DNA from 3 places in the Halomonas terrestris genome. Region 1 is predicted to be linked to each of the others. Evidence: riboswitches for the same ligand, from Rfam matches in the RefSeq annotation. Region 1 holds a riboswitch; each other region holds the start of a gene.
The links. A riboswitch is a leader RNA that binds a small molecule or an ion and turns the genes downstream of it on or off. The one in region 1 is predicted to bind thiamine pyrophosphate.
Positions count from the first base shown of each region.

Region 2: it holds a riboswitch for thiamine pyrophosphate, as region 1 does, so the genes downstream of both, tenA (thiaminase II) here and thiE (thiamine phosphate synthase) in region 1, are expected to answer to the same signal.
Region 3: it holds a riboswitch for thiamine pyrophosphate, as region 1 does, so the genes downstream of both, ACOMD9_RS05060 (sodium:solute symporter family transporter) here and thiE (thiamine phosphate synthase) in region 1, are expected to answer to the same signal.

Region 1 covers NZ_JBMHFZ010000011.1:5,227-14,680, reverse strand. Annotated here, with positions in the region: gene ACOMD9_RS11875 (AMP-binding protein) at 1-597, shown strand, start outside; gene ACOMD9_RS11870 (TenA family transcriptional regulator) at 594-1,286, shown strand; gene ACOMD9_RS11865 (SDR family oxidoreductase) at 1,273-2,118, shown strand; gene ACOMD9_RS11860 (tetratricopeptide repeat protein) at 2,115-2,807, shown strand; gene ACOMD9_RS11855 (response regulator) at 2,820-3,500, shown strand; gene ACOMD9_RS11850 (ATP-binding protein) at 3,497-4,882, shown strand; gene ACOMD9_RS11845 (glycosyltransferase family 32 protein) at 4,994-5,782, shown strand; TPP riboswitch at 5,826-5,928, shown strand; gene thiE (thiamine phosphate synthase) at 5,964-6,581, shown strand; gene ACOMD9_RS11835 (DMT family transporter) at 6,588-7,463, opposite strand; gene ACOMD9_RS11830 (DUF1826 domain-containing protein) at 7,711-8,382, shown strand; gene ACOMD9_RS11825 (ABC transporter substrate-binding protein) at 8,459-9,454, shown strand, end outside.
Region 2 covers NZ_JBMHFZ010000004.1:105,782-115,235, reverse strand. Annotated here, with positions in the region: gene ACOMD9_RS06045 (glycosyltransferase family protein) at 1-463, shown strand, start outside; gene ACOMD9_RS06040 (sugar phosphorylase) at 558-2,354, opposite strand; gene thiC (phosphomethylpyrimidine synthase ThiC) at 2,504-4,393, opposite strand; gene tenA (thiaminase II) at 4,435-5,103, opposite strand; TPP riboswitch at 5,193-5,316, opposite strand; gene ACOMD9_RS06025 (YceI family protein) at 5,372-5,983, opposite strand; gene ACOMD9_RS06020 (CDP-alcohol phosphatidyltransferase family protein) at 6,037-6,798, opposite strand; gene ACOMD9_RS06015 (zinc-dependent alcohol dehydrogenase) at 7,019-8,005, shown strand; gene ACOMD9_RS06010 (6-pyruvoyl trahydropterin synthase family protein) at 8,025-8,423, shown strand; gene ACOMD9_RS06005 (glycosyltransferase family 4 protein) at 8,426-9,454, shown strand, end outside.
Region 3 covers NZ_JBMHFZ010000003.1:197,599-207,052, reverse strand. Annotated here, with positions in the region: gene ACOMD9_RS05070 (helix-turn-helix domain-containing protein) at 1-134, shown strand, start outside; gene ACOMD9_RS05065 (TenA family protein) at 197-892, opposite strand; gene ACOMD9_RS05060 (sodium:solute symporter family transporter) at 889-2,295, opposite strand; TPP riboswitch at 2,285-2,404, opposite strand; gene ACOMD9_RS05055 (hypothetical protein) at 2,482-3,198, shown strand; gene ACOMD9_RS05050 (HNH endonuclease) at 3,195-3,953, opposite strand; gene ACOMD9_RS05045 (peroxidase-related enzyme) at 4,017-4,604, opposite strand; gene ACOMD9_RS05040 (IS110 family transposase) at 5,010-5,951, shown strand; gene ACOMD9_RS05035 (CoA-acylating methylmalonate-semialdehyde dehydrogenase) at 6,051-7,550, opposite strand; gene ACOMD9_RS05030 (LysR family transcriptional regulator) at 7,787-8,728, shown strand; gene ACOMD9_RS05025 (FAD-dependent oxidoreductase) at 8,741-9,454, opposite strand, start outside.

The sequences.
Region 1 (9,454 bases):
CTCTCGGAGTGCGCCTCGGTGGTGTGCCTCAATCGTCCCGGCGAGCCCGCCCGTGGCGTCGGTCGGCCGCTTCCGCATGCCGAGGTACGCGTCGACAAGGAGGGCGAGGTGTGGGTCCGCGGCGCCACCCAGCTCGGCTATCTGGGCGAACCGACTCCCGCCTCGTCCTGGCACGCCAGCGGCGATCTCGGCCACTGGGCCGGCGACGCCCTGGTGCTGAAGGGCCGCCGCCGCGAGGTCTTCATCACCGCCTACGGCCGCAATGTCGACCCCCAGTGGGTGGAAGGCGAGCTGTGCGCCCGGCCCGACATCGCCCAGGCGCTGGTCCACGGCGAGGCGTTGCCCACCAACCGCGCGCTGCTGGTGCCCGCCTCGCCCGAGGTCGACGACGCCCGACTGGCCGACACGGTGGCCGAGGTCAACGCCGGCCTGCCCGACTACGCCCGGATCCACGAATGGCGACGCTGCGCCCCCTTCACCCCTCACAACCACCAGCTGACGGCCAACGGCCGCCTGCGTCGCGATGTCATCCTCGCCGCCCATGGCGACTGGCTGAGTGTCCCGACCGATATCCCCCAAGGAGGAGTTCTTTCATGAGTGCCTATCGACGACTTCAGGAAGCCACCCGCGCCGAGCGCGACTGGCTGCTGGCCACTCCGCTGCTCGTTCGCGCCCTGGCCGGCGAGGTGAGCCGGGAGGAGTACCTGGCCTTTCTCGGCCAGGCCTACCACCACGTGCGCTTCACGGTGCCGCTGATGATGGCTTGCGGTGCGCGGCTGCCCGAGCGGTTGGGGTGGCTCAGAAGCGCCCTGGTCGAGTACATCGAGGAGGAGCACGGCCACGAACAGTGGATCCTCGACGATATCCGGGCCGCCGGCGGCGACCCCGAGGCGGCCGCCACCCTGGCGCCAGACCCCGCCACCCGGCTGATGGTGGCCGCCGTGCGCGACACGATCGAGCACGGCAACCCCGTGGGCTTCCTCGGCATGGTGCAGGTGCTGGAGGGCACCAGCACGGCGCTGGCCACCCTGGCCGCCGAGAGCCTGCAGGCGAGCCTGGAGCTCCCCGACGAGGCAGTGCGCTACCTCACCTCCCACGGCAGCCTGGACATCGGCCACCTGGCCTTCTTCGAGGGGCTGGTGAACCGCCTGGAGGAGGACGACCTGGCGGCGGTGATCGACGCCGCCCGCATGGTCTACTGCCTCTACGGTGCCATGTTCCGCGGCATCGAGGCCCGCTGCAGCGGCGGCAGCACCGCCCGGGAGCTCGCCCATGCGCTGGTCTAGGTTCTGGTCCCGCAGCCCCACCCTGCCGGAGGGCGGCTGGCCCGCCCAGCGGATCCTGCTGATCGGAGCGAGCGGCGGCATCGGCCAGGCGCTGGTGGACGAATTCACCGCCGCCGGGGCACGCCTGCTTATCAGCGGCCGCCGCACCGAGGTCCTGACGGCCCTGGCGCAGCGCCACCCGGAACAGGTGACAGCGCTGACCGCCGACCTGACCCGCCCCGAGGAGCGTCGACGGCTGGCCGCGGCGGCCCGTGAGCTTGGCTGCAACATGCTGGTCAATGCCGCCGGGGTGAACCGGGTCGGGCTGTTCGAGGCGTGCAGCGACGACGAGATCGAGCGACTGATCAGCACCAACCTGACCGCTCCCCTGCAACTGACCCGGGCGCTCCTGCCGGTCCTGCTGGAGGCCAAGCACGGCTGGGTGGTCAACCTCGGCTCGACCTTCGGCATCATCGGCTACCCCGGCCAGGTCGGCTACTGCGCCACCAAGTTCGCCCTGCGCGGCTTCAGCCAGGCATTGCGCCGGGAACTGGCCGATACCCGCATTCACGTGCTGCATGTCGCGCCCCGGGCCACCCACACCGCCATGAATGCCCCCGAAGTGGTGGCGATGAATCGAGAACTGGGCAATGCCATGGATCCCCCCGCCCGGGTGGCGCTCGAAGTGCGTCGCGCCATCGAGCGAGGTCGCGAGGAGACCCAGCTGGGCAGGCCCGAGCGACTCTTCACTCGACTCAACGGCCTGGTGCCGATGCTGGTGGACCGAGCCCTGAAACGCCAGTTGCCGATCATCCGCCGCTTCGTCGGCACGCCCCGGGAGGAGCTGTCATGACACCCACCACCAGAAGGAGACCCGCCATGCTGCGGCGGGTCATGGGACGCCAACTGGCCGTGGCGCTGCTGGCTGCCACCCTGGCCGGGCTGCCCACCGTGCTGCCGGCCATGGAGGCCGCCGTGGCGGAGGAACTCGCCCGAGTGCAGGACCGCTGGGCCGAGATCCGCTACCAGCTGCCCGAGGGGCAGCAGGCGAGGGCCTACGCGGCACTGGCGGCCGATGTCGATCGGCTGCTGGCCGAGCACCCCGGCACCGCCGAACTGCAGGTGTGGGCCGGCATCGTGCGTGCCACCCAGGCCGGCGCCAGCGGTGGCCTGGGGGCGCTCCGGCTGGTCAAGCAGGCTCGCGCCGACCTGGAGGCGGCCCTGGCGCTGGATCCCATGGCCCTGCAGGGCTCGGCCTATACCAGCCTCGGGGCGCTCTACTATCAGGTCCCCGGCTGGCCGATCGCCTTCGGTGATGACGCCAAGGCCGAGTGGCATCTTCGCCGGGCGCTGTCGATCGACCCCGATGGACTCGACAGCCTCTACTTCTGGGGTGACTATCTGCATGAGCAGGGCCGCGACGCCGAGGCGCGCCGGGCACTGGAGAAGGCACTGCAGGCCGCTCCGCGTCCCGGCCGGGCGCTCGCCGACGCCGGCCGTCGCGAAGAGATTCGCCGCCTGCTCGCCCAGCTGAAGGAGTGAACCTGACACGCTATGCGCATACTGCTGGTGGAAGACGATCCCAGCCTGGCAGCGGGCATCCGCCTGGCACTGAAGCCGGAACACTACACCGTCGACCTGCTGTCCGACGGCCGCATGGCCCTGGCCGCCCTGAAGGGCGAAGAGCCCTTCGATGCGGTGATCCTCGACCTGGGGCTGCCCGGGCTCGACGGCCTCGAGTTGCTCGAGGCGGTCCGGCGGCGCGGCAACCGTGTGCCGGTGCTGGTGCTGACCGCCCGGGACGCCGTCGACGACCGCATCCGGGGGCTGGATGCCGGCGCCGATGACTACCTGGTCAAGCCCTTCGAGGTGGCCGAACTCAAGGCACGCCTGCGCGCCCTGCTGCGCCGCAGCCAGGGGCTGGCCAGCAACGTGATGGAGGTGCGCGGCATCCGGCTCGAGCCCGGCACCCGAAGCGTCAGCTACCACGGCGAGCCGGTGACGCTATCGCGCCGCGAGTTCACCCTGCTCCAGGAGTTCATGGGTCACCCGGGGCGGGTCTTCACTCGCGATACCCTGACCCGGCTGGTCTACGGCTGGGACGAGGAGGTCGAAAGCAACGCCATCGAGGTTCACGTGCATCACCTGCGCCGCAAGCTGTTTCCCGGCCTGATCCGAACGGTGCGCGGCATCGGTTACGTGATGGACCGCACCACCCGTGAGGCTGAAGCGTGACGTCCATCCGCCGTCGCACCCTGGGCCTGGTGCTGCTGGTCTTCGGGATCAGCATGCTGACCATCGGGCTGGTCAGCTACCGCTACGCTGCCCACGAGATCGAGGAGCTCTATGACGCCAGCCTGGCCCAGAACGCCCGCCTGCTGGAGGGGCTGATCCAGGCGCCACTGCCAGCCGACCAGCGCGATGTCATGCTGGCCAGCCTGGAGAGCGCCCTGCTGCGTGCCGAGGAGTCTGACAAGCGCCTGGCCGGCCACCGCTACGAGAGCAAGCTGGCCTTCCAGGTCTGGCAGGACGACACCCTGCTGCTGCGCTCGGCCAGCGCCCCGGTGGCGCCGCTCACGGCGCTGGCCGCGGGCTACGAGAACACCAGCCTGGAGGGACACGGCTGGCGGGTCTACGCCCTGAGCCATCCGGAGCGGCCGCTACGCGTGCTGGTGGGGGAGCGTGAGGACGTCCGCGGCGAACTGGTGACCCTCATCGCCCTGCGCACCCTGCTGCCCGACCTGCTCGGGCTGCCGATACTGGCCCTGCTGCTGTGGTGGGCCATTGGCTGGGGGCTCAAGCCACTCTCGCGGATGGCCGAGCAGGTTCGCCGTCGCGACCCGCACAACCTGCAGCCGCTGGTGATGAGCCCCCTGCCCCGCGAGCTGGACACCATCGTCGGCGCCCTGAACCGGCTGCTGGAACGCATCCGTGCCCTGAGGGTGCGCGAGAAACGCTTCATCGCCGATGCCGCCCACGAGTTGCGCACCCCGCTGGCGGTGCTCGACCTGCATGCCCAGAACGCCCTGGCCGCCAAGGACCCGGCCGACCGCCGCGAGGCCCTGGAGGAGTTGCGCAGCGGCGTGGCCCGGGCCACGCGCCTGGTCACCCAGCTGCTCACCCTGGCGCGCCTGGACCCCGAGGAGGAATCCCGCGATGCCACCGACAGCGACCTGTTGCAGGAGGTGCGCGAGGCCCTGGCCAAGCTGTCGCCACTGGCCACCGACCGGGACATCGAGCTGCTACTGGACGCCGACGAGACGGCGGACTGGCACCTGCGGGTCGAGTCCGGTGCCATCGACACCCTGATCCAGAATCTGGTGAGCAACGCCCTCCAGCACTCGCCGCCGGGAAGCACCATCCATGTGGCCCTCGCAGCAGGGGGCGAGCAGCTGACCCTGTCCGTCGACGACCAGGGCCCCGGCATTCCTGCCGAGGAGCGCGAGCAGGTGATCGAGCGTTTCCATCGAGCCGGGCCGGGCGCCGGTGCCGGGCTGGGGCTCTCCATCGTCGTCCGGCTCCTGCAGCGCCACGGCGGGCGACTGGCACTGGACGACGCCCCCGGCGGCGGCCTGCGCGCCGTGGCCATGCTGCCGCGACGGAAGGCGCGCCACTGACGCCGGATCGTCATCTCTTCTTAAGCCATCCTTAAGCTTCACCCGGGACGATGGTGCCGATACGCGGCGCCCCTGCGCGCCGTTCTCGAATCCGACACCATAGGCATTCCCATGAAGCCGCTGCATAGACTGCTGGCGAGCCGCCTGATCAAGCTCGTTGCCAACCTGCTCAAGCTCGCGTGCTACGCCTTCCACTTCGTCTTTCCCGACAAGCGCTTCACCCTGCCGGCCAGGGCCGCCCCCTGGATCCGGCGCCGGCATCCGACCGCCATTCCCCGCATCCTCTGGCAGACCAACTTCACCGACCGCGTGACCCTGCCGGTCTACCTGAACTACCTGTTCAACCGCCTCATGGCGCCCGGCTTCGAGTATCGCTTCATGATCACCGAGGCCCGCGCCGACTTCATCAGGCAGCACTACTCCGGACAGACTTTCAGAAACTATTCCCGGCTGCAGATCGGCGCCGCCCAGGCGGACTTCTGGCGTGTCCTGGTGCTGCAGGCCCATGGCGGCGTCTACCTGGATATCGACGCCCACCTGACGTGGCCCCTGGGCCGCCTGCTCGGGCCCGACCGATCGTCGCTGTTCCTCCGCACCAAGCGCGACACCCTCAACAACTTCTTCATCGCCAGCAGGCCCCACACCCCCGAGCTGGAGGCCGTGATCCAGGCGATCGACACCAATATCGAGGAGAACACGATCCGGGGTGTCTTCGACATGACCGGGCCCGGCGTCTTCAATCGGGTGCTGGACATCCACCGCCTGGACACCGTGCTCTATCGCTACGCCTGTACCCAGGGCAGCTTCACCAACGAGCACTTCCAGTACATCGACAAGCCACAGGGAAAATGGAACCGGGAGCAGAAGCGCGTCGCGGTGGTGAGGGAGGAGGCGGCCTGAGCTCGGCGGCTTTACAGGAGCATGGCCGGCATGGATAGTGGGAAGCCTACGACAGGGGCGCCGCGGCGATACCGCGCAGCGGCTGAGACGCACCCTTGGAACCTGACCCGGATAATGCCGGCGTAGGGAGTCGTGCAGCCTCGGTTCTCCCGCCTGCACCTCCCTCGCCTGGAGGTGAACGATGCGCCTTGATCTCTCGCTCTACCTGGTCACCGACCCCGGTCTCTGTGATGGCCATGGGCTGGTGGAGACCGTCGTCGCCGCCGTGCGCGGGGGCGTGACGCTGGTACAGCTGCGCGACAAGCACGCTTCCGATGCCGAGTTGATCGACCAGGCCCGCCGCCTCAAGGTCGCCCTGGCCGGCAGCGGCGTGCCACTGATCATCAACGACCGCCTCGAGGTGGCCCTGGCCGCCGAGGCCGACGGCCTGCACCTGGGCCAGGACGACGGCGACGTGGCCGCCGCCCGCACCGCCCTGGGCGAGCGGGCACTGCTCGGGCTCTCGGTGCAGACCCACGAACAACTCGCCCGCCTCGACCCGGGCCCGCTCGACTACCTCGGCCTGGGGCCGGTCTTCGCCACCCACAGCAAGCACGACCACGCCAGCCCGCTGGGCGTCGACGGCCTGACCTCGCTGGTCGCCGCCAGCCCCCTGCCCGCGGTCGCCATCGGCGGGCTCAAGGCCGAACACGCCGGCGCCGTGCGGTCATCGGGGGCCCGGGGCCTGGCGGTGATCTCGGCGATCTGCGGCCAGCCCGACCCGGAAGCCGCGGCGCGGGCCTTCTTCACCCGCCGCTGATCGCGCTCAGGAGGAGGGGCGGCGCTTCAGGGTCGTGCGGCGGTCGTGGTAGGCGATCGCCAGGCCACTGCCGATGATCAGCAGGCTGCCGACGAAGACCCACAGATCCGGCATCTCCCCCCAGAACCACCAGCCCAGCAGCACTGCCCAGAGCATGGCGGTGTAGTCGAAGGGAGCGGCGATGGCCGCCGGCGCGAAACGGAACGCCAGGGTGATGAAGGCGGTGGCGCCGATACCGGCGATCCCCGAGCCGAGAAACCCCAGCCAGTGCCAGGCGTGTGGCGTCTGCCACACCCAGGGCAGCAGCAACGCGGTGATGCCGAACGGCACCAGAGTCATGTAGAAGACCATGGCCCAGAGGTGTTCGCGCCCACCGTAGCGCCGCGCGGTGATCATCATCAACGCATAGAAGACCGCCGCGCCCAGCAGCGCCAGCGCCCCGGGATGGAAGGCGTCACCGCCCGGGCGCACCACCACCAGCACCCCGACGAATCCCACCAGCGAGGCCGCCAGCACCGGCGGGTCGATCCGCTCGCCGAGCAGCGGCACCGACAGCAGCGTGACGAACAGCGGGGCGACGAAGGCGATGGCCGTGGCCTCGGCCAGCGGCAGCAGGGTCAGGCCGAGCACGAAGCAGACCATGGTGCCGGTGTAGATCAGACCGCGCACCAGATGCATGACGGGGCGCCGCGTACGCAGCTTGCGCAGCCCGCCACCGAAGTGCGCCAGCAGCGCGATCAGCGGAAGCGACACCAGGGTCCGGAAGAAGATGATCTGCAGCGGTGAATGCACCTCGCCCAGCCACTTGGCGATGGCGTCGCCGAGCGCCAGGCAGAACACACCCGCACACATGAACAGGATACCCTTCAACGACCCTGACATCGCCACCTCCCAGCAGCCGGTCCCCGCCTGGCCCAAAAAACCACCCCGCCGGTCCAGAAGACCGGCGGGGCGAGATCATGACGACAGGCTAGGAGGTTAGCAGACAAACGGCAACCACCGGGTCGCCGACAGCCATGCCCATGACGCTGGCGAGGATGCCGACCCCATGTCGTCTCCGGGTATTGTCCGAGAGCACGTTTGTTATGTTATATAGTAACCTTTATCTTCTACCGAGGAGAAGCTCGCCATGGCCGCCCCGCTTCCCATGACACCGGACGATCCGCTTCCCCTAGCCCCGGCCTACCCGCACTGGGCCTGCGGAGACGACATCGGTGTGCTGCCGCGCATCTTCGAGGACGGCATCACGCTCGCCGTCATGGAGCGCACCCTTCCGCAGCCCCTGCGTGACAGCGTGGCGGCTCAGCTGACGCCCGATGCCCGCCTGGACTGGCGCTGGCGGGGGGCTCCCGGTGAATCCATGCGAGCCGACCTGCAGCGGCACCTGCCGGCTCCCGACCGGAGCGCGGCCCTGCTGGATGATATCGGCACCATCGCCAGTGCCCTGGCGTTCCTGTTCGACACCGAGACCATCGGCATCCGCCTGCGCCTCCTCGACGAGGCCATGTGTCCGCGCTTCCACGTCGACAACCTGGCGGTACGCCTGGTGACCACCTACGCCGGCCCCGGCAGCGAGTGGCTGCCCGAGCACGCCGTCGATCGTGCCGGCCTGGGTGCGCCCCGCGCCGACAAGCCGGAGATCGTCACCGACCCCGCCGCGATCGGGCGGCTCGGTGCCGGTGACCTGGCGCTGCTCAAGGGCGACGGCTGGATCGGCAACGAGGGCCGTGGCCTGGTGCATCGCAGCCCACGGCCGGCTCCGGGCGAGAGGCGCCTGCTGCTGGCCCTGGATCCGGGATGAGCCGCCCTGGCCAGTCGATCGAACCGACACCCACGACACCGCCTTCAACGACATCCCCACCGAGGAAGTCTGCAAGATGCGACTCCCCCGCTCCCTGCTCGCCGGCCTCGCCCTGGCCTTGAGCTCCACCGTCGCCCTGGCCGATGCCCGCAGCCTGGATATCGTCGCCCCCTGGGAGATCACCAGTGCCGACCCCTCCACCTCGGGCTACGTGTTCGGCCGCATGCGGGTCGCCGAGACCCTGGTCGACACCGACGCCGACGGCCAGCTCGCACCGGGGCTGGCGGCGTCCTGGCAGCCCAGTGAAGACAGCCTGACCTGGCGCTTCACCCTCCGTGACGGCGTCGTCTTTCATGATGGCTCGCCGGTCACCGCCGAGGCGGTTGCCGAGAGCCTCGAGCACGCCCTGGCCAAGCCGGGCATGCTCGACTCGGCGCCGATCGCCGCCATCACCGCCGAAGGCGACGCGGTGGTGATCCGCCTGGAGAACGCCTTCGCGCCGCTGCCGGCGCTTCTCGCCCACTCCACCACCCTGATCCTCGCCCCTGCCGCCTACGATGACGCGGGTAGCGTCGAGCGCATGATCGGAACCGGCCCCTATCGGGTCGAGTCCCTGGCGCCCCCCCAGCGGCTCACGGTGAGCCGCTTCGACGACTACTGGGGCGAGGCGCCCGACATCGAACGGGCCAGCTACCTGGCGGTGGGCCGCGGCGAGACCCGCGCACTGATGGCCGAGAGCCGCGATGCCGACATCGTCTTCACCCTCGACCCGGCCAGCCAGGCGCGGCTGGCCCGCCACGACCGGCTCGCGCTGCACGCCGAGCCGCTGCCGCGCACCATCGTGCTCAAGGTCAACGCCGGGCACCGCTTCCTCGACGACGACCGCGCCCGACGCGCGCTGAGCCTGGCCATCGATCGCCCCGGCATCGCCGCCGGCCTGCTGCGCAACCCGGAAGCCGCCGCCGCCGAACTGTTCCCGGAGAGCCTGGGGCCCTGGCACTTTGGTTTAAACACCGATGGGGGCCTCAACGCCGGCGAGGCCCAGGACATCGAACAGGCTCGCGAACTGCTG
Region 2 (9,454 bases), on a different contig from region 1:
TCGCAACTACTCCACCAAGCGGCTCTGCCAGGTGGACCTGGCCGACGCCTACGACCACAAGCACCAGCCGGTCTCGGAGGAGGACGCCTCCGCCGGGCTCAATCGCATGAGCCTGGACATCGCCAAGGCGCTTTACCGCAAGCTGGCCACCCAGGGAGTGACCTTCAGCGCAGAGGGCTTCCGCACCCTCAAGGCGACCTACTACCGCCTGGCCCTGGACCTGATCGAGGCCTACGACCACGATGCGGTGATGAACGGCCTCTCCCTGGACCGCCACGGCGAGGAGCGGGCCGTGGAGCTGTTCGCCGCCAACCTGCTCGAGGCCGGCAGCGCCTTCCTCGACAACCCCGGCGAGCGCCCCTTCATCCCCAGCTGGAACCGGGTACGCTCGGCGATTCCCGACCTGCCGGAGCGGCTCCACGACGCCGTGGAGGCCGACAACGACCCCTCCGGGGAGCTGTAAGCCATAAGCTGGAAGCTGGAAATCAGCCTGGATTTGACGCCGAGGGAAGGTGTCAAGGTTTTTCTTCAAGCTTCCAGGCGCGAAGCGCCGCTCTTCAAGCTCCCGGCGAAGCCGGGTACGGCTTCTTCACCAGCCACAGGCAGCGATAGGGCGCCAGGCTCTCCGGCGGCGCCCAGGGGGCTTCCTCCAGCAGGTCGAACCAGGTTCTCTCGCCGAGGGCGGGAAGCGTCAGCGGCTGGGGGGCGTCGGTGACGTTGTGGATCGCCAGCAGGCGGCGCCCGTCGGGCAGCGGGCCGCGCTCCAGCACCAGCAGCTCGGGCGGCGTCTCCAGCACTCGCTGGGGAGCGTCCGGGTGGAAGCAGGGCTCGCCGCGGCGAGCCGCCAGCCGGCGGGTCAGCGCCTCGAAGACCATCCGGGTCGGCGTGTCGGGGCTGTCCAGCAGCAGCTCCAGCTCGTCGCGCTGCCAGCGGCGCCGGTTGATGGAGCGCAGGCGGCCGCTGCGCTCCACCCCCTCCAGGTCGTTCAGGGTGCCGGTCAGCACGTGGAGGTAGAGCGCCGGGATGCCCCGCAGGCCGAGCATCAGCTGCTGGCCGCACAGGAAGCGCTGCATCTGCCAGGGGTCCGGCCCGCGACGGGTGCCCTTCATGGCATCGAACCAGGTGATGTTGATCTCGTAGGGGCTGTCGCTGCCGTCGTCCCGGGTGCGCATGCTGACGAAGCCGCCGAAGCGGTGCATCAGCTCCAGCAACGCATCGATCTCGTGCTGGGGCAGCCAGCCCTCCAGCGGGCGCACGCCGATGCCGTCGTGGCTGGCGGTAAAGTTGAGAAAGCTGCAGCCGGGGGGCAGGGACGGCAGGCTCTTCAGCCAGGACGCCAGGGTGCCCGCCTCGCCGCTGGTCAGGGTGTGCAGCAGCAGCGGCGGCAGCGGGAACTGATAGACCAGGTGCGCCTCGTCGGGAGGGTTGTTGGGGGAAAGCCGCTCCAGGCCCAGGTAGCTGAGGTTCTCCCGGTGGGGCACGTTGGTCTCGGTGAGCAGCAGGGTCCCCGGCGCCACATGGTCCACCACCGCGCGCAGCAGCCGCACCACCTCGTGGGTCTGGGGCAGGTGGATGCAGGGGGTGCCGACCGCCTTCCACAGGTAGGCGATGGCGTCGAGACGCACTACCCGGGCCCCCTGGCCGAGGTAGAAGAGCAGGATGCCGATGAACTCCAGCAGCACGTCGGGGTTGGCGAAGTTCAGGTCGATCTGGTCCTCGGAGAAGGTCGCCCAGAGGTGGCGAGGGCCGCGCCGGGTGGGCACCTTGACCAGCAGCGGAGAGCTGCGCGGCCTGACCACCGCCGAGAGGTCGGTGTCCGGGTCCATCTCGATGAAGTAGTCGCGCCCCGGCTGGCTGCCGGAGAGGTAGTCGACGAACCACAGTGACTCCCGGGAGACGTGGTTGAGCACCAGGTCCACCACCAGGTCGTGCCGCCCGGCCAGGGCGCGGACATGGGACCAGTCCCCCAGGTCGGGGGAGACCTCGCGATAGTGGATCACCGAGAAGCCGTCGTCGCTGCTCCAGGGAAAGAAGGGCAGCAGGTGCACCCCGCTGAAGGTCTCCGCCAGGCGCGCCTCCAGGAAGTCCTCCAGCACCTCGAGGGGCGCTCGCTCGCCCTCCAGCAGGCTGTCGCCGTAGCTGATCAGCCACTGGTCGCGTTCGCTCCAGAGTGGCGCGTCGGCTTCACCATGCGAGGGCGGGGCCTGGTGGGCCAGCAGGGTGAGCAGCCGGCGATGTACCTCGCCGGCGCGCGGGCCGTAGAGGAGGGCCAGGTGGCCGTGGGCGCGGCGGCTGAAGGCCTCGGCGTCCAGCGGGACGGCGACGGAGGGGGTGAAGGTCGGGCGGTCGGGCATGGCCGGGGCTCCTGGTGGCGACCCCTAGCCCATGCAGGCCCCGTGCCAGCCTCGGTGGCCGGCCTGGCGGCGTCCGCTGACGCATCACGCCGGCTCGAGGGCCGGCGTGATCGTTCAGGCGGTCGTTACAGGGGGCGGCGGCGAGCGGCCTATACCTCCTGGTAGAGCTCGCTGCCCGTCCTGCGGAACTTCTCCGCCTGCTCCTCCATGCCCTGCATGACGGCTTCCCGGTCGCCGTCGAGGCCGTTGTCCCTGGCGTAGTCGCGGACCTCCTGGCTGATCTTCATGGAGCAGAACTTCGGCCCGCACATGGAGCAGAAGTGGGCCACCTTGGCCGAGTCCTTGGGCAGGGTCTCGTCGTGGTACTCCCGGGCGGTGTCCGGGTCCAGGCCGAGGTTGAACTGGTCCTCCCAGCGGAACTCGAAGCGCGCCTTGGACAGCGCGTTGTCGCGGCGCTGGGCGGCCGGGTGGCCCTTGGCGAGATCCGCCGCGTGGGCGGCGATCTTGTAGGTGATGATGCCGGTCTTGACGTCGTCCTTGTTGGGCAGGCCCAGGTGCTCCTTGGGGGTCACGTAGCAGAGCATGGCGCAGCCGTACCAGCCGATCATCGCCGCGCCGATGCCGGAGGTGATGTGATCGTAGCCGGGGGCGATGTCGGTGACCAGCGGGCCGAGGGTGTAGAAGGGCGCCTCGTCGCAGTACTCGAGCTGCTTGTCCATGTTCTCCTTGACCAGGTGCATGGGCACGTGGCCGGGGCCCTCGATCATCACCTGGACGTCGTGCTTCCAGGCGATATGGGTCAGCTCGCCCAGGGTCTTGAGCTCGGCCATCTGGGCCTCGTCGTTGGCGTCGGCCACCGAGCCGGGGCGCAGGCCGTCGCCCAGGGAGAACGCCACGTCGTAGCGCTTGCAGATCTCGCAGATCTCCTCGAAGTGCTCGTAGAGGAAGCTCTCCCGGTGATGGTAGAGGCACCACTTGGCCATGATGGAGCCGCCCCGGGAGACGATGCCGGTGACCCGCCTGGCGGTGAGCGGCACATAGCGCAGCAGCACCCCGGCGTGGATGGTGAAGTAGTCCACGCCCTGCTCGGCCTGCTCGATCAGGGTGTCGCGGAACACCTCCCAGGTGAGGTCCTCGGCCACGCCCTTGACCTTCTCCAGGGCCTGGTAGATCGGCACCGTGCCGATGGGCACCGGGGCGTTGCGGATGATCCACTCGCGGGTCTCGTGGATGTTCTGCCCGGTGGAGAGATCCATGATGGTGTCGGCGCCCCAGCGGATGCCCCAGGTCATCTTGTCGACCTCCTCCTCGATGGAGGAGGTGACCGCGGAGTTGCCCAGGTTGCCGTTGATCTTCACCAGGAAGTTGCGGCCGATGATCATCGGCTCCGACTCCGGGTGGTTGATATTGCAGGGGATGATGGCCCGGCCGGCGGCGACCTCGGCGCGCACGAACTCGGGGGTGATCTCCTCCGGCAGGCGGGCGCCGAAGCCCTGGCCCGGGTGCTGGTGGCCGAGGATACGCTCGACTTCCGCCGTGCCCAGGGCTTGCCTGCGTTGATTCTCCCGAATGGCGATAAATTCCATCTCCGGGGTGATGATGCCCTGGCGGGCGTAGTGCAGCTGGGTGACGTTCCTGCCCTCCCTGGCGCGCCTTGGCGTACGGGTCAGGTCGAAGCGCAGTGGGGCCAGGGTCGGGTCGTTGGCGCGGCGCTGGCCGTACTCGCTGGTGGGGCCGTCGAGGAACTCGGTGTCGTCGCGCGCCTCGATCCAGGCGCGGCGCAGCTCGGGCAGTCCCTTTCGCAGGTCGATCTCGGCCGCCGGGTCGGTGTAGGGGCCGGAGGTGTCGTAGACCAGCAGCGGCGGGTTCTCCTCGTCGGCGCCGGAGGTCTTCGTCGGCGACAGGGAGATCTCGCGGAAGGGCACGCGGATATCCGGGCGCGAGCCCTCGACATGGACCTTGCGCGAGCCGGGCAGCGGCTGGACGGCGGCCGCGTCGACCCGGGCGGTCTCGGCGAGGAAGTGGGCGGTCTTGCTCATGGGGATTGTCCTTGACGTGTTGTTGTCGCTCAGGGGGGGCATCAGAGGCTGCGGTCCAGCCCCATCTGCCAGAAGTCGATCTCCAGCCGGGTGGCGTCGCGAAACACCGTGCAGAGCTCGGCGAAACGCGCCGGGGTGACGTCGGCCAGGCGGGCGTCGAGCCAGGCCTCCTCGGCACGGCGGGCGGTCTGGAATTCGTCGCTCTCGTACATGGCGATCCAGGCGTCATAGGGATTGGCGTCGCCGCGCACGGTGAAGGGCCGGGCATTGATCCAGTCGGCGATCTCGCCGTAGCCCACCAGGCAGGGGGCCAGGGCCACGTGCAGGTCGAGCAGGTCGCCGCGGTTGCCGGTATCCAGCACGTAACGGGTGTAGGCCATGGTGGCCCGGGCCTCGGGCTGGGCGGCGAGCTCCTCCTCGGCGATGCCCCATTCCCGGCAGTAGCCCACGTGCAGGCCCAGCTCCACGTCGACGATCGCCTTGAGCCCCTCATGGGCCTGGCGCAGGTCGTCCAGGGTGCGGCTCTTGTAGGCGGCCAGGGCGTAGGCGCGGGCGAAGTGGATCAGGAAGAGGTAGTCCTGCTGCAGGTAGTGGCGGAAGGCGCCTTCCTCGAGGGCGCCCTCGGCCAGGCCGCGCACGAAGTCGTGCTCGATGTAGGCGCGCCAGTCGTCCTGGCAGGCGGCGGTGAGGTCGCTGAAGCGGTAGCCCATCATGCCTCCGGTAGCGGTGTGTCGATCCGGAGCGTGGGCGAAGGGGGGAGGGGCCGATGGGGGCGGGCATGTATCTGGCGCCGCCAGTGATCTGGCCGCCGCTTGATTCCTACGCCGGTACGAGCCGGATCAGGTTCAACGGGCCCCGCCGTGACGACAGCATCTGTCGTATGGCGATCTCAGCCGGTTCCACCGGCACCCCGTCAAGCGTCGGAGCCAGTCTAGCAGGCTGGCGGCGACTTGCCAGCCCGTCTGTTGCCAGGATCGCTCATTGCCGGAGTGCCTCCAGTTCGAAGATCAGCGTCACCTCGTCGCCGACCATGCCGTTGTCGACCCCGTAGGTCATGCCCCAGTCGCTGCGGGCGATGGTGGTGCGTGCCGAGAGCCCCAGGGTGTACTGCTCATGCCCGAAGGGGTAGACCTCGGCCTTGTTGAGGGTGACATCCAGTGTCACGGGGCGCGTCTCGCCGAGCAGGGTCAGTTCGCCCTCGAGGGTGCCCTCGCTGTCGCTGTGGGCCTCGAAGCCGGTGGCCTCGAAGACGATGGTGGGGTAGCGGCCGGCATCGAGGAAATCGTTGCTGCGCAGGTGGTTGTCGCGCTCCTCGTGGTTGGAAAAGACGCTGTCGGCGCTGATCTCCACCCGGGCCGAGTGCAGCTCACGGGTCTCGTCGTCATAGACGAACTCACCGCTGCCTTCGAGGAACATGCCGAGCAGGTCGGCATAGCCGACATGCTCGGTCAAGAAGCCGATGGAGAAGTGCTCCGGGTCGATCTCGTAGGTGTGGGGTTCGGCGGCGACGGGCAGGGTGGCGAGTCCCGCCACCACACCGGCTGTCGCCGCGAGGGCGGAAAGTCGATGGTAAGGGTGTCGAATGGCCATGGGGAATCCTCCGCGGACATGCAGGGTTGCCGACCGGGCAACCGTGTCGGGTTTCAGGGCCTGGCGTGGCGATACAGCCAATGGATGTCGGTGGCGAACGACCAGACGAGCCCTGCCAGGGCCGTGGCCGCCAGCCAGGCGGCAGGCGTGGCCCCGATGGCAGGCAGCAGGCCGAGCAGCAACGCCGCCACCTGCCAGACACAGACGATCTTGCGCCGACGGCTCTCGGGCAAGGGGGCCGCGAGCCAGCGCAGCTGCCGGCCGGCCAGCATGAAGGCGTAGCGCAGGGTGCCGATGGCCAGTATCCAGGGGCCCACCTTGCCGAGTGCCAGCAGCGCCAGGCACAGCACCAGGATGAAGCAGGCATCCATCTCCATGTCGAAGCGAGCGCCGAAACGGCTGGTGGTGCCGCTGTGACGGGCCACCCAGCCGTCCAGGCCGTCGAGCAGCAGGGCGACCAGTGCCAGGCCGGCGAAGAGGCCACCCTGGGCCGCCAGCAGCACAGGGTCGGCCACGGCACCGGCCAGCAGCGCCACCAGCCCGCCCCTGGCCAGGGTGACCCGATTGGCCCAGCCCAGCCGCTGCCAATGGTTCGGCACCCGACCCATGACCAGCCCGGCCATGATCAGGTAGGTCGCCATGGCCACCAGGGGCAGTGCCGGGGCGGCGTCGAGCCAGTGCCACAGCATGATGCCTGCCGCCAGCAGGCCGGCGAACCCGGCGGCCAGTTCCAGCGCGAGCCAGGGTGCGGGGCCGGTGGCCGTCCGCTGCCGTACTCGCGGGGCATGATCCTGAAGCGGGGCGAAGCGTGACATCGGACCTCCCGTGAGGCGGCAGCAGCGACGCTGCCGGGCCTTTATCGCTATGCTGACCAGCAGCGGGACCACACTCTCAACGTAGTCCACCGAGGGGTGACCGGCAGCATCATCATTATGCAGTAATCATTTCTCTGTACCATTATTGTAAAATTTGGGTCGTGGCCAATGGCCCTGGACAGCTGTCTCGCAGCGAATGGATCGCAGCAGGATCATCACCATGTCTGACATCACCGCCACCGCTTTCTGGACCCTGGCCCCGGGGCACGGGGCACTGAGCGAGGAGCCGCTGCCCGCCCCCGGCGAGGGGGAGGTGCGGGTCAGGGCGCTGTTCGGCGCCGTCAGCCGGGGGACCGAGTCGCTGGTGTTCCAGGGTCGGGTACCCGAGGGCGAGTGGCAGCGCATGCGCGCCCCCTTCCAGGCCGGCGACTTCCCCTGGCCGGTGAAGTACGGCTACGCCAGCGTGGGGGTGGTCGAGGCCGGCCCCGACGCGCTGCTGGGTCGCGAGGTGTTCTGCCTGCATCCCCATCAGGATCGCTACGTGGTGCCGGCCGCCGCGGTCACGCCGCTGCCGGCGGGCCTGCCGCCCGCCCGGGCGGTGCTCGCCGCCAACATGGAGACCGCGATCAACGGTTGCTGGGACGCCGAGCCGCGAGTCGGCGACCGTATCGCGGTGATCGGGGCCGGCGTGGTGGGCGCCCTGGTGGCCTGGCTCTGTGCGGCCATTCCCGGCACCGGCGTCTGCCTGGTGGACGTGGCGCCCGGCCGTGCCGAGCTGGCCCGCGCCCTGGGGGTCGACTTCCGCCTGGCCGAGCAGGCACCGACCGACAACGACCTGGTGGTCCACGCCAGCGGCAACCCCGAGGGGCTGCGCCTGGCGCTGGCGCTGGCCGGCGACGAGGCGCGGGTGGTGGAGATGAGCTGGTACGGCGACCGCGAGGCGAGCCTGCCGCTGGGGGAGGCCTTCCACTCCCGGCGACTGCGCCTGGTCGGCAGCCAGGTGGGCCGCCTGCCCGCCGAACGCACGCCGCGCTGGGACCATCGCCGGCGCCTGGCGCTGGCGCTGGAGCTGCTGCGCGACCCCCGCCTCGACGCCCTGATCAGCGGAGAGAGCGATTTCCTCGACCTGCCCGTCCTGATGCCCCGACTCGCCGCCGCCGCGGGCGAGGTGCTCTGCCACCGCCTGCGCTACCCGACCACCCCCTGACCCGACGGGAGCCTCAGCCATGTACCGACTCACCGTTCGCGATCACTTCATGATCGCCCACAGCTTCCGTGGCGAGATCTTCGGTCCCGCCCAGCGCACCCATGGCGCCACCTATGTGGTCGATGTCCGCTTCCAGCGCCGTGAGCTCGACGAGGACGGCCTGGTGGTCGATATCGGCCTGGCCGGCGAGACGCTCAAGGCGGTACTCGGCGAGTTCAACTATCGCAACCTCGACCAGCTGGAAGAGTTCCACGGGCGCAATACCACGACCGAGTTCATGGCGCGGGTCATCTTCGAGCGCCTGGCCACGGCGATTCAGCTCGGCCGTCTCGGCGGCTCGGCGGGCGGGCTCGACAGCATGCGCGTGACCCTGCATGAATCCCATGTCGCCTGGGCCAGCTACGAGGGCGAGCTGTGAGCATGCCCGACCTCACCCTGATCGTCGCCGGCGATCCCGGCCAACTCACCGGGGGCTATGTCTATGACGCCCGGATGGTCGCGGAACTGCGGTGCCGCGGCTGGCGGGTCGCGGTGACCGGGCTCGAGGGGCGCTTCCCGGAACCCGACGCCACGGCGCGGCGCAGCCTGGACGCGGCCCTGGCCGCACTGCCCGATGCGGCCCGGGTGGTGATCGACGGCCTGGCCATGGGCGGGCTGCCCGACGTGGTCGAGCGTCATGCCGACCGCCTGGCGATCACCGCCCTGGTGCACCATCCGCTGGCAGACGAGACCGGCCTCGGCGAGGCGCGTCGACGACGCCTGTTCGACAGCGAGGTCCGTGCGCTGGCCGTGGCCCGGCGGGTGATCGTCACCAGTGCCTGGACCGCCCGCGGCCTGTCACGCTTCCGGGTGCCCGAGGCGCGCATCCGGGTGGTCGAGCCGGGAGTCGAGCGGGCGGCGCTGGCCGCCAGTGCGCTGGACCTCGAGGCCGCGGCCCGCCCGCAGCGGCTGCTCTGCGTGGCGACGCTGATTCCGCGCAAGGGCCATGACCTGCTGGTCGAGGTGCTGGCCGGGCTCGCGGATCGCCCCTGGGAGTGCGAGGCCATCGGCAGCCACCGGAGGGACCCGGCGCATGCCGCCCGCCTGCTCGCCGCGACCCGTCACCACGGCCTGGCCGATCGGCTGCGCTGGCCGGGGGAATGCGGTGCCGGCGACCTGGCCGCGGCCTACCATGGCGCCGACCTGTTCGTGCTGCCATCGCACTACGAGGGTTACGGCATGGTGGTCACCGAGGCCCTGGCCCGGGGGCTGCCGGTGATCACGACCACCGGCGGGGCGCTGGCCGACACCCTGCCGCCGGAGGCGGGCATCGCCGTCCCCCCCGGTGATGCGGCGGCACTGCGCGAGGCACTGGCCCGCTGGTGTGACGACGCCGGGCTGCGCCGTCGGTTGAGACGCGGGGCACGCCGTGTACGCGAGGGGCTGGCGGACTGGCACCGGGCCGGCGAA
Region 3 (9,454 bases), on a different contig from region 1:
AGTCGAGCCTGCCGGAAGTCGGCACCCAGTCGGTGATCTCGGAGATCCTGAACGGCAAGCGACGGCTGAACGTGCGCCAGATCAAGGCCCTGACCCGGCGCTTCGGGCTGCCCGCCGACCTCTTTCTCGACTGAGGGGGCCTCCCTCCTCCCACCGAAAGCAACGCAAGCATGGCGAAGCTACCCGCCCGGCCCGCTCAGCGCGGCATCACGGCATCGTGGAAGGCGCGCTCCTTCGCCACCGTCTCGCGGAAGCACTCGGCCATGCGGGCGAAGGCGCCCTCATCGAGCGTCTCCGCCTCCTCGTCCAGGCGGCGGCGCAGCCAGGCCACGAAGTCCTGGAAGGCGGGGTTGTCGTGCAGGTCGATCCACTCCCCCACCAGCGGGTGCAGCCCCTCGGCGCGGGTCACCCGCAACGCCCACTCCAGGTAGACCCACTCGGTGACCACCAGCGCCGCGAGGATCTCGGCATAGCCGCCGCCCTGGCCGGTGTCGCGCAGCAGCGCCTGGAAGGCCCGGGTCTCGGGCAGGTAGTCCGGCGCCTCGCGCCGGGCGGCCGGCACCGCGAAGGCCTCGAAGGTGCGCTGGAAGGTACTGTTCTCGTCGCTGGTCAGCATGCCCATGAACTGCCCCAGCACCACCCGGTCCGCCATGCTCGGCGCATGGCCGATGGCGTGGCCGATCAGCGCGGTGAAGGGGTCGACGAAGCCGTAGTCCTGCACCATGTAGGCGGCGAAGTCGTCACCGGAGAGCCGCCCCTCGGCCATCGCGTCGAACAGCGGATGGTTCACGGTGGCCGACCAGTCCGGCTCGCTGATCTCGCGCAGCCAGTCGGTGAGGCGCGGTGCCTCCTGTGCCGCGGCCCAGGCCTTCCAGTCTGCGCGGGTGGTCATCGGGCATCTCCTTCGAATGACGGTTGGAACCTCGCGCCCGGCCGGCGCCAGGCGATCAGCAGGCTCACCAGGGTGGACGCGAGCAGCGCGCCCAGGAAGGGCGCCAGGGTCGGGATGCTGTCCGGGAAGGTGGCGGCCAGCACGCCGGCGGAGAGGCTCCCCAGGGTGACCCAGCCCGGCAGCACCGCCCCGAGCAGGCCCGCCACGCCGCCGGCCACCGCAGCGAGCGGCGACATCCGCCGCCACAGGCCCAGCAGCACCGGCACCACGATGGCCGCGCACAGCAGGTCGGCGATCAGGAACAGGCGCAGCACCGAGAAGCCCTGCAGGGCCACCCACACCACCGGCACCATCAGCGCCACCGTGACCAGGCGCGCCGCCCGCACCGAGAGCCCCCGCTTTCCGGAACTGGCCACCGCCATGGAGGCGATGGCGTTCTGCAGGGTATCCACGCTGGAGGCCACCAGGGTGACCGCCAGCACCAGGGCCGGCAGGCCCAGCCAGGCCGGCGCGGCGGAGAGCAGCGCGAAGAAGGGAATCGGCGGCTCGCCCAGGGGCAGGGCATGCATCGCCGCCAGGATCCCCAGCCCGCCGATGGCCATCACCACCAGCAGGCTGCTGGTGGCACCCAGCAGCGCCCCGCGACCCAGCGCGCGGTCGTCCTCGGCCGCCCAGATACGCTGCCAGTAACCCTGATGGAAGAGGTTGGCGGCGGTGACCGCGATCACCAGGGTCAGCGCCACGGAGAGTGCGCTGCTGGCGGGAACCGAGGGCATCACCGCCCCGGCCGGCATGGGCGGCAGCCACCACCAGGCCATGCCGCCGACCAGCACCAGCAGGGCCAGCAGCAGCCACGCCTGCCAGCGGTCGGTGGCGAGGCTCGCCCGCAGTCCGCCCAGGGTGGTGTAGACCAGGGTGGCCACCGCCACGCCGAGGATCACCAGCGCCGGGGGCACGTCGGAGAGCAGCGCGGCGATGGCGCCGATGGCGGTGAGCTCGGCGGCCAGGAAGATCGCCATGTAGGCCACCGAGACGAAGGAGACCCAGCGCCGCACCCCGGCGCCGTAGCAGGCCTCGGCGAACTCGCCGATGCTGCGCCCTTCCGGCAGGTGGCGGCGAATCGCCGGGCCGTAGAGCCCCAGCACGAGGAACGGCAGCGACGAACCGATGGCATAGCCGGCCAGCGCCACCGGCCCCACGAAGGCGCCGATCTCCGGCGGCGCGAAGAGGATCCAGGCCCCCATGCTGGAGGCCAGGAACGACAGGCCGATGGCCTGGGCGCCCTGGGAGTTGCGGGCGGTGACGTAGTCATCGAGCAGGCCATCGGCCCGGCGGGCCCTCAGGCCCAGGAAGGCAAAGCACAGCAGCGCCGCGCCGAGCACGGCAGACGTCAGGTAGGGCATGTCGCTCTTCCTCCGCCGGTGTGAACCGGATCAGGTTCCAGGGTCAGCACCATGTGCTCTCTCAGCCCCGGCCGATTCGCGCGGCAACGGGACTCCCCTGGCGACAGTGAATGGTTTGTGATGATCGAGACTCAAGTTCTGGGCACACTGGCCGAGATAACCTTCGATCGCCCCTGATGATATCGCATGCACACCGATCGAACGACCACCAGCGCCGGACACCTGCCCATGCCGTTCAACGAAGCCAAGGAACACGCCCCGGGTCGCCTGCACGCGATCTTCGCCGACCCCTACACCGCCTTCGACAACCTGGTGACGGAGCGACTGCTCCACCTGCGAGTGGCCGTGGCGGCCCTGGTGGGCGCACCCCTGGCCGAGGGAACGCTGATGCTGCGGGTGATCCACGGCTGGGAGAACGGCGGCTTCGAACCCGCGGACCTCAAGCACAGCGAGCATCGGCTGGACTCGCTGGCGGATCTGCGCCGTGTCGCCGAGGCCTACCGCCACGCCTTCGAACACCAGCAGCCCCTGCCTCGCGACGACGCCTCGCTGCTCGCCGAACCGCTGGCCCGGGCCATCGCCGCCGCCGAGACCGACGGCCAGGTGCTGGACGAAGCGACCCGCACCATCCCCGCCCGCTGGCCCGCCTTCACCCAGGGCCTGACCCTCTACACCTTCTTCAAGGTCTACCACCGCCTCACCTACGGCGAGGATGACCCCTACCGCGCCATCCACTGCCAGACGCCACAGGGCCCCCGCGAGATCCACGAGTTCCACCTGGAGGAGGGCGAGTTCGCCGTCGTCGTCCCCGACGAGGGCGAGAGCGGCGACAGCGTGCTGGTGCTGCACGAGAGTCAGCTGATGCCGGTGCTGCAGTTGCTGGAGGAGAGCCGCGTCAGTTAGCGCCGGAAGCACTCTCGATAATGCCAGTCGAGATAGTCGCGGTTGGGAAACGCCGAAGCCGTCAGGTTCAATGGCTGCCCATCGATATCACTGAGCTGCCCTTTGAGATGCCCACTAAACCCTTCTTCAATCAACTCTGGGGAAATTCGAATACGTCCCTGCCTATCAATGGCCAATAACCCCTTGTCGAAGGCACGGTCATGCAGCGCATTGAGGCACAGCCCATTGGCTGGGTCGAGACGGGACTCGGGACGTGACTGCCAGGGCACAATATGGCTGGCAATCAGCAGGTCCTCGTGTCGAAGCCCCGTAATTACGCAACGGGTGTCGTAGCGAATCATGACTGCTTTGCGGAATAGAGACTGCCCCACACGCCGCTTCTGCAAGCCCACTGCATCCTGGCCGGTGTAATCGGTTTCTTTGCCGTCGTGCTCAACATCTTCACCGAGCGTCGACCAAGCTGCCTCACATTCGCGTGCCACGACTTCCGGCTCATCGATAAAGCGCTGCCAAAGCAAGCGATCCTGATGAGATGCCCCGGACAGCCCCTTCTTGCCCAACGCCAACACTTCGGGGTCGAGGCTTGCATAATTAGAAAGCTTCATGGCAACCGAGTTGGCCGAGCGTCCCATATGCTCGGCAAGACGAATGACTTCAGGTCGCTCCCGGTGTAGTTGGCCAAATGTCAGGCGGCAGTATAGGGAAAGTGCCTGCAAGCGATCTTGATCCGTCCACGCCTTTCTTTCCGTTGGCATAATTCACCCTCCGAGCCACCAGGCTACGAGCCTACGTCGATGCCCTCAGGGAAGCCAGTTCGCTCACTTCTCCCGCGGCATCCGCCCCATCAGGTAGAACTCCTCGTTGGGCGGGGTGCCGGCCAGGGTGACCAGGCGGTTGGACATGCCGAAGAAGGCGGCGATGGCGCCGATGTCCCAGATGTCGTCCTGGGTGAAGCCGACCTCCAGCAGGCGGGTCTGCCACTCGTCGCTGAGCTCGCCGACGTCCAGGCCACAGTGCATGGCGAAGTCGAGCATGACGGTGTGGCGCTCGCTCAGGCCCGCGACGCGGTGGTTGACGGCGACCTGGTCGGCCAGCAGCGGGTCCTTGCTGTAGATGCGCACCAGGGCGCCGTGGGCCACCACGCAGTAGAGGCAGCGGTTGCGGGCGCTGGTGGCCACCACGATCATCTCCTTCTCCGCCTTGGTCAGGGTGTCGGACTCCCGCTCCATCAGGGCGTCGTGGTAGGCGAAGAAGGCGCGGAACTCGTCCGGGCGGTGGGCCAGCATCAGGAAGACGTTGGGCACGAAGCCGGCCTTCTCCTGCACCGCCAGCATGGCGTCGCGGATGTCCTCGGGAAGGTCCTGGATCGACTCGGGGATGGGAAAGCGGCTGATCGGGGTGGTCATGGTGGCTCCTGGCTTGGTGCTTGTTATAAGACTATTTCAGTTAACGTCAACGTCATCTCTCTGTCCATACACACTCGGTCGCAGGCTCACGAAAGGCACCTCTGTTGGCCTGATCGTCGATGGCTTTCGCCGGGAGGCCTGCGGCCTCCATTCGCGCAGCAAAGCTGCGCTTGTATGTTTGAAGTGACCAGACAAGGGCAGTATTGAGAAGACTTGCCGGGGTGGAGGGACGATCTGCGCATCTGGCCCCTCGGGGTACAGACAGTGGGAGACATGGCCCCACCCCACCCATTCAGCGCCGATAAGGAATCCATCGGCTGAGCGCCTCTCAGACCGACGATCTTGGCAAGCCAGCGCCTGGGTGCACCCCGGCAAGCCTTCTCAACCTAGCGCGGAGGCCAGGGAATGACAATCCAGACCCTCATCGGTATCGACGTCGCCAAACACGAACTCGTGGTCTATCGCCAGGACCTCGAGATCCAGGAAGCCTTGGAAAATCGCAAGCCTATCATCAAGCAATGGTTGCGTGGCCTACCCCCTCATTGTGCGATCGCCGTCGAAGCCACCGGGACCTATCACGTCGCGCTGATCGAACTGGCTTACCAATACGGCCACGAGATCTTCGTGATCGATGGCTACCAGCTCAATCATTACCGGCAAGGCATCGGCGGTCGAGCGAAGACCGACAGCAGTGATGCCCGGTTGCTAGCACGCTACCTCAGCCGGGAGCGTGAAATGCTGCGGGCCTGGACGCCGCCGCCGGCCGCGTACCGGTCACTGCAGAGCCTTCTGCGGCGCCGCGCGACACTGGTCCAGGCCCGGGTGGCGATTCAGCAGAGCTGCACCGAACTGCCGTGGCTGGCGTCCCATCTCAAGCGTCTGGTCGCCCAGTTGGCGCGGATCGATCAGGTGATCCAGGCGCGCCTCCGCGTGATCGTCCGAGAGGCCGGGCTTCACCACCAGGTGGCTCGCTGCCAGGCCGTGGAGGGAGTGGGAGAGCTGACCGCCACCGCCTTGGTGATGGCCTTCCTGCGGGGAGACTTCCGGCACAGCGACGCCTTCGTGGCCTTCCTGGGCCTGGATGTACGAGTACGCGATTCGGGCAAGCAGCGAGGGCGGCGCAAGCTGACCAAGAAGGGTGACCCAGAGGTCCGGCGGCTACTGCACAACGCCGCCATGGCCGCCAGCCGCCAGCCGACGTGGAAAGAGATGTATCAGCGATACCGGTCCCGAGGACTCAAGACCACCCAGGCCCTGGTGATCCTGGCCAGGAAGCTGGCTCGCATTGCGTTTTCGTTGATGAAACACCAGACAGAATATCGCCCTCCGAGCCTCATGAAGGCTTGAAGGGCAACATAGAATCTCCCACAAAGATCCCAGCATCCTGCAGACACAGCGCGGCCCCGCCTCTCTCGAGGCGGGGCCGCGGTCACCGAGCGGTGGGGATCAGCTCAGCGAGATGGTGCTGTTGATGCCGCTGGAGACGTTCTCCGGCTCGTACCAGCGGGCGGTGACGGTCTTGGTCTGTGTCCAGAAGGCGATGGCCTGCTTGCCGTTGGGGCCCAGGTCGCCCAGCTTGGAGCCGCGCGAGCCGGTGAAGCTGAAGTAGGCGACCGGCACCGGGATCGGCACGTTGATGCCGACCTGGCCGACGTCGATGTCGGTCTCGAAGCGACGCGCCACCCAGCCGGAGTTGGTGAAGATGGAGGTGCCGTTGCCGTTGGGGTTGGCGTTGATGAACTCGATCGCCTCGTCCAGGGTGTCGACGCTCACCACGCAGAGCACCGGGCCGAAGATCTCCTCGCGGTAGATGGTCATCTCGGGCTTCACCTCGGCGAACACGGTGGGGCCGACGAAGTTGCCGTCCGGGTAGCCCTCCACCTCATGGCCGCGGCCGTCGACCAGCAGCCTGGCGCCCTCCTGCTCGCCGGCGGTGATCAGCCGCTCGACGCGCTCCTTGGCCTGGGGGGAGACCAGCGGGCCGAGGTCGGCATCACGCTGGGTGCCGGGACCGACCTTCATGTTGCGGGCGCCCTCGACGATATCGTCCAGCCACTCGCGGGCCTCGCCCACCAGCACCACCACGGAGTTGGCCATGCAACGCTGACCGGCGGCGCCGAAGGCGGAGCCCAGCAGGTTGTTGATGGCCTGGCTGCGGTTGGCATCCGGCATCACCACGCAGTGGTTCTTGGCGCCCATCATCGACTGCATGCGCTTGCCGGCGGCGGCGGCGCGGTTGTAGAGCAGCGTGCCCACGTGGGTGGAACCGATGAAGGAGAGCGCCTTGATGTCGGTATGGTCGGCGATCTGGTTGGCCACGTCCGGGCCACCGTGGACCACGTTGAGCACCCCGGCCGGGATGCCCGCCTCGTGGGCCAGCTCGACCAGGCGCATGGTGGAGCTCGGGTCCTGCTCGGAGGGCTTGAGCACGAAGGTGTTGCCGGTGGCGATGGCCAGCGGGAACATGAAGCAGGGCAGCATGATCGGGAAGTTGAAGGCGGTGATACCGGCACCCACGCCCAGCGGCTGGTTGAGGGTGTAGACGTCCACCTCGCTGGCGGCATTCTCGGCCAGCTCGCCCAACTGCAGGGAGGTGATCGAGCAGGCGTGCTCCACCACTTCCAGGCCGCGGCCCACCTCGCCCTCGGCGTCGGGGAGGGTCTTGCCGTGCTCCTCGGTGATCAGCGCAGCCAGCTCGGCGGTGTTGTCGCGGATCAGCGCCTGGAGCTTGAGCATGATGCGCATGCGCTTGCCCAGCGGCACCTTGCGCCAGGTCTTGAAGGCCTCCTTGGCGCTGGCCACGGCGCGCTCCACTTCCTCCGCGGTGCAGAACGGCACCCGGGCGACCACCTCCTGGGTGGCCGGGTTGACCACGTCGCGCCACTCCTGGCTCTGGGACTGGACGTTCTGGCCATCGATGACCATGGGGATTTCGCGGACTGACATGGGCGTGCTCCTCTCTGTGCGGTCGCTGCCCGGGGATCGGCTTGTTGTTGGATGGCTGCCGTGGATCGCCCTGGCATTAGACTTTGTGTGTATAAAAACACGGAAGGTGATGACAACGAGTCTATCCAGACGTCGGATGGCGTGACAACGGGCACTCGGGCACATTGTTTGTGCACACATGCACAGACACTCGATCGCAGGAGATCGGGCAACACCAGCGACCAATGAGGGCATCCATGCTCGACTGGCAGGATATCCAGATCTTTCTCGAGGTGGCGCGCAGCCAGCGGCTCACCGATGCCGCCCGACGGCTGGGGCTGGACCACTCCACCCTCTCCCGGCGCACCCGGCGCTTCGAGCAGAAGCTCAATACCCAGCTCTTCGAGCGCAGCACCCACGGTTACCACCTCACCGAGGCGGGCCAGCAGCTGCTCGCCCACGCCGAGGAGATGGCCCGCCACGCCTTCGAGGCCGGCGAGAGCCTCACCGACAAGAACCACCAGATCAGCGGCCAGATCCGCCTCGGGGTGACCGAGGGCTTCGGCACCTGGGTGATCGCCCCGCTGCTCTCGGCCTTCTGCGAGCGCCATCCCGGCGTGACCCTGGACCTGCTCGCCCTGCCCCGGGTGGTCAACCTGAGCCGCCACGAGGCGGACCTGGCCATCACCGTGGAGCGCCCGGTGAGCCCGGGCCTGGTGATCTCGCGGCTGTGCGACTACCGGCTGCGGCTCTACGGCAGCGAAGGGTACCTCGCCCGCCACGGCCGGCCTCGGCGCCTGGCCGAACTGGGTGCGCACCGCCTGGTGGGCTACGTCGACGACCTGATCTTCAGCGAGCAGCTCAGCTACCTGGAGCCGCTGCTCGACCCCGCGGTGGTCGGCCACCCCGGGCCGCACTTCGCCATGCGCAGCACCAGCGTGACCACCCAGCACGCCGCCTGCCTGCACGGGGCGGGCCTGGCCGTGCTGCCCTGCTTCATGGCCAGCGCCTCGCAGGCACTGGTGAACGTGCTGGAGGAGGAAGTGGCGATCGACCGCCAGTTCTGGATCACCGCCCGCCAGGAGCAGCGCCGCCTGGCCCGGGTGCGGCTGCTGTGGGACTTCCTGCGCGAGGCGCTGGAGGTCAACCGCGCCTTCCTGATGGGCGAGAGCCGCGAACTGCTCCTTCCCGGTGCCTGAACCCCGGCTGCATCAGCGGCACGACAGCTCACGAGCCGCTTCGCGACCGGCGATGGCGCCCATCACCACGGCGCTGAGCAGGCCGTTGCCGGACAGGTAGCCGCTGTCGTTCGACCCGGACACCCCGCGGGCCGCGCCGCCGGCGGCGAACAGGTTGGGGAGCGGCGCCCCGTCGCCCTTGAGGACCCGGGCCCGGGTATCCACCTCGAGGCCACCCTGGGTGTGGAACAGGGCACCGGTGACCCTGATGGCACGGTAGGGCGGCGCCAGCAGGGTCTCGAGGGCGAAGGTGCGCCCGAAGCCGTCGGGCTCGCCGCTCTCGGCCAGCGCCCTCATCTCGGCGAAGGTCTCCTCGAGGGCCCCCAGCGGCATCTCGAGCCCCTCGGCCATGGCCTCCAGGCTGTCGAAGGTGCGCACGGCGCCGGCGTCGAGGGCATTACGGTAATCCTCGAACTCCAGGGCCGCCTCGTGGATGCGGTCATCGAAGAGGTTCCAGGCGATGCCCCCCGGCTGGGCCAGCACCTTGGCGGCCTGCTCGGAGTAGCCGCCGTGCTCGCTGGAAAAGCGCCGCCCCTCGCGGTTGACCTGGATGCCTCCGCGCATCATCAGCGCCCAGGAGATCAGGGTCTGGTGAGGCGTGGCCAGCGAGCCGTGCCCCTGGCACGCCCCCAGGTCCTTGAGGCTGGCCCCCATCGCCTCCCCCCACAGCAGGGCATCGCCCTGGTT